DNA from 3 places in the Stenotrophomonas sp. GW821-FHT02D01 genome. Region 2 is predicted to be linked to each of the others. Evidence: predicted binding sites of a transcription regulator. Region 2 holds the regulator's gene; each other region holds the start of a gene.
What was found. Region 2 encodes FliA, which starts transcription of late flagellar genes. Its sites were predicted from a motif close to TAAAGTTTNNCNNNCNNNGGCCGATAA; they were not measured.

Region 1: a site for FliA is predicted at 2,373-2,399, ahead of AC07UW_RS03595 (GGDEF domain-containing protein). Genes of this name have one in related genera too.
Region 3: a site for FliA is predicted at 1,826-1,852, ahead of AC07UW_RS03470 (methyl-accepting chemotaxis protein). Genes of this name have one in related genera too.

What each region holds. Positions count from the first base shown of each region.
Region 1 covers NZ_JBWKVP010000001.1:776,014-780,222, reverse strand. The annotation lists gene AC07UW_RS03600 (TonB-dependent siderophore receptor) at 1-2,143, opposite strand, end outside; gene AC07UW_RS03595 (GGDEF domain-containing protein) at 2,431-3,846, shown strand; gene AC07UW_RS03590 (MFS transporter) at 3,887-4,209, opposite strand, start outside.
Region 2 covers NZ_JBWKVP010000003.1:429,368-433,576, reverse strand. The annotation lists gene AC07UW_RS09475 (chemotaxis protein CheA) at 1-481, opposite strand, end outside; gene AC07UW_RS09470 (protein phosphatase CheZ) at 484-1,089, opposite strand; gene cheY (chemotaxis response regulator CheY) at 1,089-1,481, opposite strand; gene AC07UW_RS09460 (RNA polymerase sigma factor FliA) at 1,501-2,244, opposite strand; gene AC07UW_RS09455 (MinD/ParA family ATP-binding protein) at 2,241-3,128, opposite strand; gene flhF (flagellar biosynthesis GTPase FlhF) at 3,115-4,209, opposite strand, start outside.
Region 3 covers NZ_JBWKVP010000001.1:749,372-753,580, reverse strand. The annotation lists gene AC07UW_RS03470 (methyl-accepting chemotaxis protein) at 1-1,795, opposite strand, end outside; gene AC07UW_RS03465 (Cdi1I family immunity protein) at 2,113-2,568, opposite strand; gene AC07UW_RS03460 (hemagglutinin repeat-containing protein) at 2,561-4,209, opposite strand, start outside.

The DNA of each region.
Region 1 (4,209 bases), on a different contig from region 2:
CCAGGTTGTTGACGCCGAAGCCCACGCTGACCGTGTCGGTCACCTTGTAGCGCGCGCTCACGCCCCAGACGTTGTACGCGCCGCGGGTCTGCAGCACGGTGGACGCATCGCAGTTGGCGGTGCAGCGCGGATCGTTGTTGATGTTGGCCGTGGCCGGTTCCTGCTTGCCGTAGAAGGTGCCGGTCAGCAGCAGCGACAGCTGCTCGGTGGCCTGCCAGTCCAGCATGGTGTTGACGGTGTACTTGGGAATCACCGACAGCGGCTGGCCGGTGCTCTTGTTCTCGTTCTCCACCATGTAGGTGAAGTTGTTGCTCCACTTCAGGCGGTCGCCCTGCTCGCCCAGCAGCGGGATCACCAGGTTGCCCTCGAGCCCCTGCACGATGGCCTTGGGTGCGTTCTCCCAGCGGAAGATGCGGCCCTTGCGGTCGGCCGTCAGGCCGATCTGGGTGTAACCGGCCTGGATCTTGTCCTTGTAGTCATTGTGGAAATAGGTCAACGAGGCCTGCCAGCCGCTCTGCGGTGCCCACTCCACGCCCAGTTCCTTGTTCAGGCTGGTCTCTGCCTTGAGATCCGCATTGCCCTGCATGTAGCAGCCGGCGCCCAGGCTCGGCAACGCGTTCGGGCAGCCGTTGCCACGGGTGTAATACAGATAGTCCGGGTTGGACTGGTACAGGTTCGGCGCCTTGAACGCGCGTGCGATGCCGCCCTTGACCACCCAGTCACTGTTGAGCCGGAACTGCGCGTTGAGGCTCGGACTGGTGTTGTTGCCGAACTGGCTGTGATGGTCGAAACGCAGGCCCGGGGTCACGATCCAGCGCTCACCGAGGTAGATGTTGTCTTCCACGTAGACGGCGGTGGTCTGTGCATCGGACTTGCCGCGTGCACGATCGGCCGAAAGGCCCGGAATGCCGCCACCGCTGCTGCTGGACTGGCTCATCGAATAGGGATCGGTCAGCCGGCTGTCGAGGTACTCGAAGCCCAGCGTCCACACGTTCTCCGCGCCGCCGAGGCTGGTCGGGAAGCTGACCTCGCCGTCCAACTGGTAGTTGCGCAGGCGCGAGGTCGACCAGTCGGCGCCATTGAAGCTGCCTTCCGGGCCGCCGGCCAGGCCTTCGTTGATGCGCGAATTGTTGACCCCTTCCACCGCTGCCGTCAGCCGCGAGCTGACATCGCCCCAGCGTCCGCGATGGGTGATCGCGCCGGTGGTGCGGTACATGCGGTTGGTCTCGGCCTGCTGCTCGGCCAGCGCGGCCAGGTCGACGCCGGTGGAGGTACCAGTGGTACTGACCGCACGATCGCCAGCATAGATGTTGCCCTGGCGGCTGGTACCGGCCTCGAACTCGACCACCTGGTTGGCGGTCACGTCCCAACGCAGCAGCGCGTTGACGTCGCGGTTCTTGACGCCTTCGCGCCCCGCCGGCGGTACCGCATTGGCACCAGTGGCGAAGTCGCGGTTGAGATCCAGCGAATCGGCATCGGTCTTGTTGAGGTTGCCGTACAACCGGAACGACAGCGTGTCGGTCATCGGCCCGCTCAGCTGCAGGCCGAGGCGCTCGCTGCCGCCCTCGGCACTGTGTTCGGGCACCAGGCCGTACAGGTCAACCGCACCGGTCAGGTCGCCGGTCGGGCGCTTGGTGATGATGTTGACCACGCCACCGGAGGCACCCGAGCCATAGCGTGCCGCTGCCGGGCCGCGCAGCACTTCGATGCGTTCGATCATTTCCGCCGGCACCCAGTTGGTATCGCCGCGCGTGTTGCGCTCGCCACTGCGGCCCATGCGCACCGCGTCGCGTGCACCCACGCGCTTGCCGTCGATCAGGATCAGGGTGTTTTCCGGCCCCATGCCGCGCAGATCGATCTGCCGGTTGTTGCCGTACTGGCCCGAAGCACTGTTGCCGGTCAGATTGACGCCGGGCATCGTCCGCAGCAGTTCGGCGATGTCGTTGACCGGCGGCCGCTTGGCGATGTCCTCGGCGGTGATGGTGGAGGTGCCCAGCGCCTGCCGCGCGATCTGCGAGGCAGTGACATGCACGGTGTCGATATCGGTGGCATCGGTTTCCGCATGGGCGGTGACGGCAGCGGTGGCCAGCAGCGCAGCCACGGCAAGCGCCAGCGGGCGCGGTGAAAGAGTGTTTGCAGGCATGTTCTGAACCTTCTGGCAGGGCAACGGAAGCCTCTGGCATAGGGCACGAGGCGGCGACGGGGGAGGCGGAACGATCACTGCGGGATGCCCGCATGCCGGTTCCTGCCGTCATTTTTTCACAAATGCGAGTGATTCTCAAATGCGTCAACGCATTGCGGCATCGGCCGGCATGTGCTTCACCCGCGTTTTTCGGCCTGCATGGCGCTTAAACTGGCCGGCTTCCCTGCCATCAACCGTCGACAGCCGCGGCCGATACCGTGGTCTGTTGTGCGCCGTTAGAGATCGACGTGGATACACCCCAACTGGACGAAGCCAGCCAACCGCTGGCCCAGGCCTGGCAGCAGTGTCTGCTGCTGGCCGGCCCCGCCGCCGCCGCGCTGCTGCATGCCGTGGCCGCCGATGCACCGCCGACGCTGGCGCAGCGCTTCTACGAAGTGCTGCTGCAGGACACGCGTGCGCGCCGCTTCCTGTCCCACGAACAGGTCAAGCAGCGCCTGCAACCGGCGATGCAGCGTTGGCTGGCCCAGCTGCTGACCACCGATGCGGATGGCATTGCCGCTACCGTCGCCGCACAACGGGTGATCGGCGATGTGCACGCACGGGTCGGTATTCCGGTGGACCTGGTGGCCCGCGGTGCGCGCGTACTCAAGCACGAGCTGTTCATCCGCCTGCGCGCCGATGCCGCTGACAACGACACCGCCTTCGCCGCCATCGATTGCCTCAGCGCGATCATGGACATCGCCATGGAAGGCATGACGCTGGCCTATACGCACGCCCGTGAGCGCTCTTCGCGCACCGATGCGGCGTACCGGCTGTTCTCGCTGGTGCAGAACGTCAGCACCGAGCGCGAGCGCCAGCGCGCCCTGCTGCTGGATTGGGAAAACAGCCTGCTGTACACCCTCGCCGGCCATGCGACCGGTGCCGACAACGCCAGCCTGGCGAGCTCGGAATTCGGCCTGTGGTTCACCCACAAGGGCATTCCCAGCTTCGGCGAAAGCAGCGAGACGCAGCAGGTGGGCCAGCTGATGGCACGCATCGACAGCCGCCTGCAGCGCGCCACCGATGAAGATCCGGCACGGCGGCTGACCGCCCTGCCGATGATCCGCGAAGACCTGGCCACCATCCGCAACCTGATGACCCTGCTGTTCGAACGCATCGGTGAACTGGATGCGGGCAGCGATGCGTTGACCAACCTGCTCAACCGGCGCTTCCTGCCGACCGTGCTGCGCCGTGAGATCGAGTTGTCCACGCGCAACCACACGCCGTTCTCGTTGTTGCTGCTGGACCTGGACCATTTCAAGGCGATCAACGATGGCCACGGTCATGACGCCGGCGACCGCGCGCTGCAGCACGTCGCAGCCCTGCTCGGCCAGCAGACCCGAGGCAGCGACTACCTGTTCCGCTACGGCGGCGAGGAGTTCGTGGTGGTGCTGGTGGCGGCAAGCGAGTCGCAGGCGGAGGTGATCGCCGAAAGCCTGCGCCGGCAGATCGCACAGTCGCCGATCACCCTGCCCAATGGACAGACGCTGGCGCTGACCGCGAGCATCGGCGTGGCCGGACACGATGGTCATCCCGATTACGAGCGGCTGATGGCGCGCGCCGACGCGGCGATGTATGCCGCCAAGCGACAGGGCCGCAACCGGGTGGTGGTGGCCGACGACGCACTGCCGGAAGCTCCGGGACGACGCGCGCTGCAACGTTGAGCCTGCAGCGCGCGTGACGTGGTGTCGGACGGTCTCGACGCTACGCGGCGTCCTTGCGCGGTATGCGCCACGTCGCCCACCACGTCAGTGCGAGCAGCGCGATGCCCGCGCCCAGCGCGCACACCGCCGGCCACCCATAGCGCGCCTGCGTCCAGGTGCCTGCCGCAGCCCCCACACCGCTGCCCACGGCATAGAACAGCATGTACAGCGCCACCAGGCGTCCATGCTGTTCGGCCGGTGCACGCAGCAGCAGGGCCTGGTTGGACACATGCAACGCCTGCCCGCCCAGATCCAGCACCACTACGCCCAGCAGCAACAGGGCCAGCGAGTACGGCAGGCCCAGCAACGGCACCCAGGCGACCA
Region 2 (4,209 bases):
TGCCGCCGTGCAGCTGGTCGAGCAGGGCCTCGAACTCGTCGTCGGTGATCAGGTCGCCACCACCCGCACCCGGCGTCGCGGCCGCAGGCGCGGCAGCGCCGCCGCCATGCACGTCGAACTGGGCGACCAGTTCGGGCGGGGCAAAGCCCGGCTCGGTGCCCGAAGACACCGCGTCAAGCATCGACTGCAGGTAGTCCAGTGACTGCTGGGCGGCATCGAAGTGATGCGCCTGCAGGACGGCCTGACCGGCGCGTGCGGCGCCCAGTGCTTCCTCGGCGGCGTGGCACAGCTCGACCATCGCGGTGATGCCAAGGAAACCTGCGCCGCCTTTCAGCGTGTGGTAGCCGCGGAACACCGCGTTGAGCTGTTCATTGTCCTGCGGTGCCTGTTCCAGCGACACCAGCTGTTCGCCGAGGCGATCCAGGATCTCCTGGGCCTCGATGATGAAATCGGCAGTGATGTCGTCGGCTACTGCGCCCATGGTTACAGCCCCAGATCCGACAACAGGTCGTCGGCGTCGTTCTGCGAGACCGCATGGCGGTCCAGTCCCTTCAGTGCCGGCCCAGCCAGTTCCGGATCGGTGCGATGCTGTTCCGGCGGCAGGCCGAGCGCGCCGAAGCCTTCGTGCACGCGGCGGACGATGCCCACCACGCGACGGATGATCTGCCCGGTCAGGTCCTGGTAGCTCTGGGTCAGGGCGATCTCGGTGAGGTTGTGGCGGATGCGGTCGAGCTGCACGTCCTGGCCCGGCTGCAGGCCGTCGGCGCGCAGCTGTTCGGTCAGGCTGCGGCACTCTTCGGCCAGGTCCAGGGTGCGGTGCGTGGCCTGTTCGGTCATCGCCACCACGTGGTCCAGGCGCGCGCAGGCATCGTCCAGCTCGCCGGCTTCATCGGGCACGGTCGGCAGTTCGCCCAGCGCCTGGCCCAGCTCGCGGGCCAGCCGCGAAAGGCCGCTCATCATCGGCTGGGTGCGCAGCGCGACCAGGCCGTCGATGCGCTGGCGCCACGCCGCCTCGTCGCCGGATTCCAGTGCATCCAGGGCTTCCTGCAGGCGCAGGGCGAGGGCGCTCTTGTCGACCGTGGTATCCATCAAGCGCTGGCCGCCAGGCGTTCGAAGATCTTGCCGAGCTTCTCTTCCAGCGTCTGTGCGGTGAACGGCTTGATGATGTAACCGTTCACGCCGTTCTGCGCCGCTTCGATGATCTGCTCGCGCTTGGCTTCGGCAGTCACCATCAGCACCGGCAGGGTCTTCAGCTTGGCATCGGCACGGATGGCCTTGAGCAGTTCGATGCCGGTCATCACCGGCATGTTCCAGTCGGTGACCACGAAGTCGAACGGCTGGCTCTGCAGCAGCGACAGCGCGGCATGCCCGTCCTCGGCTTCGGCGGTATTGGTGAAGCCCAGATCGCCCAGCAGGTTCTTGACGATACGACGCATGGTCGAGAAGTCGTCGACGATCAGGATGCGCATGTTCTTGTTCAAAGCAGAGTTCCTTTGTTGATCAGCTCTCGAGGCCGGCGTCGGCCGCCTCGAAAATCTTCAGTCGGCCACGCAGGCGCAGGACCGCCTGGCCGTGGATCTGGCAGACCCGCGACTCGCTCACGCCGAGCACTGCGCCGATCTCTTTCAGGTTCAGTTCCTGCTCGTAGTAGAGCGACAGCACCAGCTGTTCGCGCTCGGGCAGGTGGCCGATGGCATTGCCCAGCTCGCGGCCGAATTCACCGCGCTCCAGCACCTGCTGCGGGGTCGGGCCGCCCTGGGCGACGGTGTCCAGCTCGCCCTGGTCTTCAATGCGCGACTCCAGGCTCAGTACCTGGCCGCGCGAGGCGTCCTCCATCAGGCGCAGGTACTCGGGCAGCGGCATCTCCATCGCGGCGGCCACTTCGGTGGCACTGGCGGCACGGCCGGTGCTCTGCTCCAGGCGGCGGATGGTGGCCGCAGCGTCACGGGCACGGCGGTGCACCGAACGCGGTACCCAGTCGCCACGACGGATCTCATCGATCATCGAACCGCGGATGCGGATCGAAGCGTAGGTCTCGAACGAGGCACCCTGGTCGGCGTCGTAGCTGCGCGAGGCTTCGATCAGGCCCATCATGCCGGCCTGGATCAGGTCGTCCACCTCAACGCTGGCCGGCAGGCGTGCGGCCAGATGGTGGGCGATGCGCCGCACCAGGTCCGAGTGCTGGGCGATGACCTCATTGGCCGCCGTGCGCTGGACCTCTCTGTACTGGGCGGCGCCTTTCATGCGGCCACCCCGCGCTGCTTGATGATGCGTTCGAGGAAGAACTCGACGCCGCCGCGCGGCTCGGTCGGTGCCTGCCAGCGGGCGGTGCGGCGGGCGATCTCGGTGATCGCCAGTGCCGACGGGCTGGACGGATAGGCCTTCACCACCGGCTGCTGGCGCTGCACCGACAGGCGCAGCCAGTCGTCCTGCGGCACGCAGCCCAGGTAGTTCAGCGAGACATCGGCGAGGAATTTCTCGCAGACGCGGGTCAGCTTCTCGTACAGCACGCGGCCTTCGTTGGGGTCGCGCACCATGTTGGCCACCACCTGGATGCGGTCCACGCCACGTTCGCGCGACAGCACCTTGATCAGCGCATAGGCGTCGGTGATCGAGGCTGGTTCATCACAGACCACCACCACGGTGTCCTGCGCGGCCTGGCAGAAGGTCAGCACGCCATCGGTGATGCCGGCGGCGGTGTCCACCACCATGATGTCCAGCTCGCGCTCCAGTTCGGAGAACACGTTGACCAGGCCGACATGCTCGGCCGGGGCCAGCTCGGCCATGTGCCGGCGGCCGGACGCAGCCGGTACCACCAGCACGCCGTTCGGGCCTTCGATGATCACGTCATCCAGGCTGCAGCGGCCAGCGACCAGGTCGGCCAGGGTGTTGGTGGGGCTCAGGCCCAGGATCACGTCGATGTTGGCCAGGCCCAGGTCGGCGTCCAGCAACAGGGTGCGTTTGCCCATTCCCGCAAGCGCCACGGCCAGGTTGGCCGATACGTTGGTCTTGCCGACGCCGCCCTTGCCGCCGGTCACGGCAATCGTGCGCACAGGGCCGAGCGGCTCGCTGCGGGTCGCCGTCAGCGGGAAGGTGGTGGTCAGCTTGGCGTACTCACGCGACGGCATGGTTCAACTCCGGGTTGCAGGGCATATCGGCCGCGCGGCGCAAATCTTCAAGGCGAAGTACAAGATTGGCTGCACTGGCCCGGTGCAGGTCGTCCGGGACGTCCTGGCCATCGGTCACCCAGGTGATCGGCAGCTTGTGGTCCACCGCCACCGACAGGGCGTTGCCGAAGCGGCCGGTCTCGTCCAGCTTGCTCAGCACCAGGCCCTGCAGGTTGGCCGCGCCGAAGCGGCGGACCACCTCGTCCATGTCGCCGAAGCTGGTGTTGGCCGGCAGTACCAGCAGGGTGCGGACCTGGCGGGCGGCGCGCAGCCACTGCAGCTGGGCGGCCAGCGCACGGTCGCGCGGGCCCAGGCCGGCGGTGTCGATCAGCACCAGCTTGTAGTCCTTCAGGCGTTCCAGCAGCTGGTCCAGGTCGGTGCCGCTGTTGGCCTCGTGCACGGCGATGCCGAGCTGGCGGCCGTAGCCGTACAGCTGTTCGCGGGCACCGATGCGCATCGTATCGGTGGTGACCAGGGCGACGTCGCGGGCGGCATGGGCTTCGGCGAAGCGCGAGGCCAGCTTGGCGATGGTGGTGGTCTTGCCGGCGCCGGTCGGGCCGACCAGGGCGATCACGCCGCCTTCCTCCATCGGATCGACCGGGGCGATCGGCAGCTTGCGCGAGATCAGCCCCAGCATCAGGCCGCGGCCGCGATGCGCTTCGGTTTCCAGCGGGATCTGCATGGCCACGTCGCGGGCGATGCCGGCGTCGAAGCCGTACTCGTCCATCAGGTCCAGCGCGGTGGCACGCACCGGGCTGCCGCGCAGGCGCTCGTCGGTGAAGCGGTTCATCTCGCGCTCGATCACCTGGCGCATGCCGGCCACTTCCTGGCGCAGGTGGCGGATCTCGGCGTCATCGGCGACCAGGGTCAGCGCGGGTGCTGGCGCCAGCGCCGGCATCGGTGCCGGTGCAGCCTCGGTCGGCTGCACGGCAACCGGCGCGTGTGAGGCTTGGTCTTCGGGTGCCGTGGTGGCCTGGAGGGCAACCGGCAACGGCGGCGGCGTCACTGCCGGCAGCAGCGCGCTGTCTTCCAGCGGCGGGTC
Region 3 (4,209 bases), on a different contig from region 2:
CTTCGATCAGGCCCTTGATCTCCTTGGCGGCGCCCGCAGAGCGCTGCGCCAGCGTCCGCACCTCGCTGGCCACCACGGCAAAGCCCCTGCCTTGCTCGCCCGCGCGCGCAGCTTCCACCGCAGCGTTGAGCGCCAGGATATTGGTCTGGAAGGCAATGCCATCGATCACGCTGATGATCTCGGCGATCTTCTTCGACGACGCTTCGATGGCCGTCATGGTGGTCACCACCTGGCCGACCACTTCCCCACCCTGCGACGCCACCCCATGTGCACCGATTGCCAACTGGTTCGCCTGACGCGCGTGTTCGGCGTTCTGCTTCACCGTGGAGGTCAGTTCCTCCATCGACGCCGCCGTTTCTTCCAGATTGGCCGCCTGCTGCTCGGTACGGCGCGACAGATCGGTATTGCCCGAGGCGATTTCCCCCGCTGCCAGATTGATGCTGGATGCACTGGCCTGGATGCGGCCGACAATCTGGGTCAACTGCTCGACGGTGGCGTTGCAGTCGTCGCGCATGCGGGCGAACACACCGTGGAATTCGCCCTGCATGCGTACGGTCAGGTCTCCGCGCGAGATCGCCTGCAGCAGGCTCGACACCTGCACCAGGTTCTCATCGGTGGTCTGCATCAACCGGTTCAGGCCGGTCACCATCTCGCCGAAATCGTGCTCGAAGCGCGTTTCGTCGCCACGCAGGCTGAAGTCGCCTGCGGCGGCGGCCGTCGCCAAGCGGCGGATCTCGCCGTTGATGGCCGACAGACTCGATTTGGTCTCGTCCATGGCCTGAGTGATCGCCGCTTTTTCGCCCGGCAGGCGATCCATGTCCACCGACAGGTCACCGCGCGCGTAGTGCTTCATCACCTCGATCAGGCGGTTCTGTACCTGCACGTGCGAACCCACCAGCGCGTTGGTGTCATGCACCATCCGCCCGTAGTCACCGGGGAAGGTGCTCTCGTCCATGCGGTAGCTCAGGCTGCCGTCATCATGCTGCCGCGCCATCTCGCCCTGCGCCGTCATCACGGCCTGCAGCTGCCCCTGCATACGCTGCATGGATTTCAGCAACTGGGTCACCTCGTCGTTGCCCGAAGCATCGATGACGTTGTCCAGGCGACCGTTGGCGATGCCATCGGCCAGCTTCACCGCACCCGCCAAGGGGCGGGTCAGGCTGCGGGTGATCGCCCACGCAGCCAGTGCACCGAGGATCAGGCTGAGCACACCGAACGCAATGGACAGTGTTCCCGTCCACGCTTCCGTGGCGCGGTACTCCTCACGGCTGCGTTCGGTCAGGGCTTCCTGGTGCCGCAGCAGGCTGGAGATCGCTTCATTCCAGGCCGTGGCCAGACCGTGCTCGGCCAGCAATTCGGTGGCCGCACCATCGTAGTCGCCCGCCTTCATCCGCTCGTGCAATTGCTGGGTGGAGACGTCGGTCGCCTTGCGTGCCGCCGCGATCTGCGCCACCAGCGTATCGCCGGTGGCATCACGGGGAATCTTGACGTACTTGTCCCAGATGCCATCGTAGGTATGGCTCAGTTCCTGCGCCAGCTGGTAATCCTTGTCGAACTCCTCACCGCGCTTGATCACCATCAGGCGACGATGCATCAGCACCGCGTTGTTGGTATCGAGCATGTCGTTCAACAACCGCATCTTGACCATGTTCACGCCCACCACTTTCTCGAACTGGGCGGACTTCAGATGGTTTCCGTACAGCACCAGGCCGACGATGGCCAGGATGAACAGCAACAGCAGACCGAAGCCGGCGGAAAGCCGGGATCCCACACGGAGGTTGCGTAAGGCGAGCATCTCAATTCCCTTGATCGTGGCCCTATATCGGTGGCGGCACGGGATGGGGAAACTTTAAGGATACTTTACGCTGAAACCCTCATAAATGTGAATCGGCTCAAACATTCTTCCACATGCACCGACCCGCCCGCGCTGTTGGCAGGTAATCGTTAGAATTATTTCCAGCCCAACGACAGCCCGCCTCGAGAAAAAACGCCACTTTTCCTCAACGGTAAAGTCGGCCTACCTGATGCCCTGTTGACTTGTGGAAATCACTGCAGACCGACCCTTGGTAGCTGCCTGCGGCACCGAACAAGCCACTAAGAAGTGCCCCAACCTTAGGACGCCATTGGGCCAGGAAACTCATCGGTGAAAAACCGTGTTTCTTCATCCTTTGCAGGCTCCATGCCTCCAATAACGGTCCTCGCACCAACCACGCCTTTTATGTACAAGAACAATTTCTGCAGCTCATCCATCGCAGCCAAAACCTCCGCGCGATCCGCGTCGAATGAAACCTCAACATCCATCAGACCATCATATCTAAGCACTCGAAGCAACAAAAATGGCAGATGCACATTGCCAACATTGAATCCTTGCAGTGTTTGCACGAGGCATGAATCGCCATCTGCGCAAGCAGAGCCAGGGCCGGCGTCAATCCACATTTCGACATCAACGGGCATGCCATCAACTTCCGGAACTGAAACCGAATCCGAGGACCGCCAAATTCTCGCCAACACGGCCAGAACCCCGTCAAGAGGTACTCCTTCCATCACCACTTCGTACGCGTCACTCATCGATAAACCCCTTGAACCTTCCGTCCATATTCAATCTAACACCCCGTCCATCAGGAAGCTTCTTCTCCAAGAAGGTGATTCCATCCTTATTGGTTACAGGTTTGAACTCTCCTGGCGCCCTCGCCACTTCACGAAGATGCCTCATTGCTTGTTCGTTCCACGACTTCATCGAACCGGTCATTTTCCCCCATACTTCAGGGTTTCTGCCGGCATGCTTCGACAAGGCATGACCAATCACAGTGCTGCCCTTGTAGGGGGCTTGGGCGGAGCCGAGGACTATCCGAATTTGGCCTGCACTGACGGTCCCCCCCACATGTGCAACAGCGGATGCTGAGTTCTTGATAGCCTGCGAAGCAATTGATTCCGCGACCTCTGCCACAACCTTGCCACCCGGAACCTTGGTCGCAACTAACAGAGGAATTGCCGCGAGGCTCGCAGACTCACCATCCCCCTTCAACAGGTTCTTAATGAAGCTCCCAATCGCGCCAATATCCCCACTGAAGGTCTCAAGAATGGTAATTCCATCTCGTCCGCGCGCACCCGTTGCCAACTCGGCGAATTGGCGATTGTAATCCAAGCGTACGTCCGCTTCTGTCTTGCCCCCATCCATGAGCGCTTCAGAGAGGAAATCAATTTCCCTTCTTCGAGTTCCAAGCAGATCCTTGTACAGGCTGTGGTCGCGACGCCTGTTGTCGTCCAGCTCTATGAATCCCTCACGCTGCTGGCCATCAGGCCCAATGAATGTCATCGGATTGGCTCCAATGAAGTGAGATGCAGCAGCGTCAGAGTCGTACTTGCCATAGATCTCATCAACCCGCGCGTATGCTTCACGTAGCAAACGGCCTCGTGCCTGCTTGATCTGGTCAGGAGTGCAGGTCGACCCACACCCGTACAACTGATCTGCAAACTCTTCAGCCTTTCCCACCAAGAAATTTATTTCGTCTGGATGCAACTGACGGTTGTACCGATCCCCCAACAGCGCAGTTGCAGCACCGTCGGTCCCACCGACCACACCACCCAATGCAGCGCTCGCCAGTTCGATCAGGCTATTGAACTCAGCACTACTGGGGTCCATACCCTGACCCGTAAGGAACCTGATCATCGCATCCTTGGCCAGCTCGGAACCGGCCGCAGCCGCCGCTGCACCGCCGATATCCCCACCGCTCAACGCTGCCACTGCCGCGCCAGTCAGACCGTGCAGGAGTACTTTGTTGCGTCCACCCTCGCCCCACTGGTCAATCCGGCGAAGTGCATCGGCTTCGGCCTCAGCATCGCCATTGGCACGGGCCACTTCCAGGTCTGCATTTGCCTGGGCAGTTTTTTTTGCTGCCAGGTTGCCGATCACTTCAAAGCCGATGGCACCAAGCATCTCAGTCAGTTCCTGCCTCTCCTGCACCTTTCTTTCGTCAAAGATCGGCGCAAAGCCGTTGGCGTTGTCTAAGCCCGTCACGCCACGCTGCAAGCCTGCTAGTACGGAGTCGTCACCGTTGCGGATCTCGACTGTTCCATCTGCCAAGCCACTGCGAGTTGTGGAACTCTTGCTGTCCCCTGTCGGCAGACCGGGCACCAGTGACGGATCGAACGAGAAGCCATCCGAGGGATTGCCACCGCCGCTTGTACCGCCACTGACGGACGCAGAAA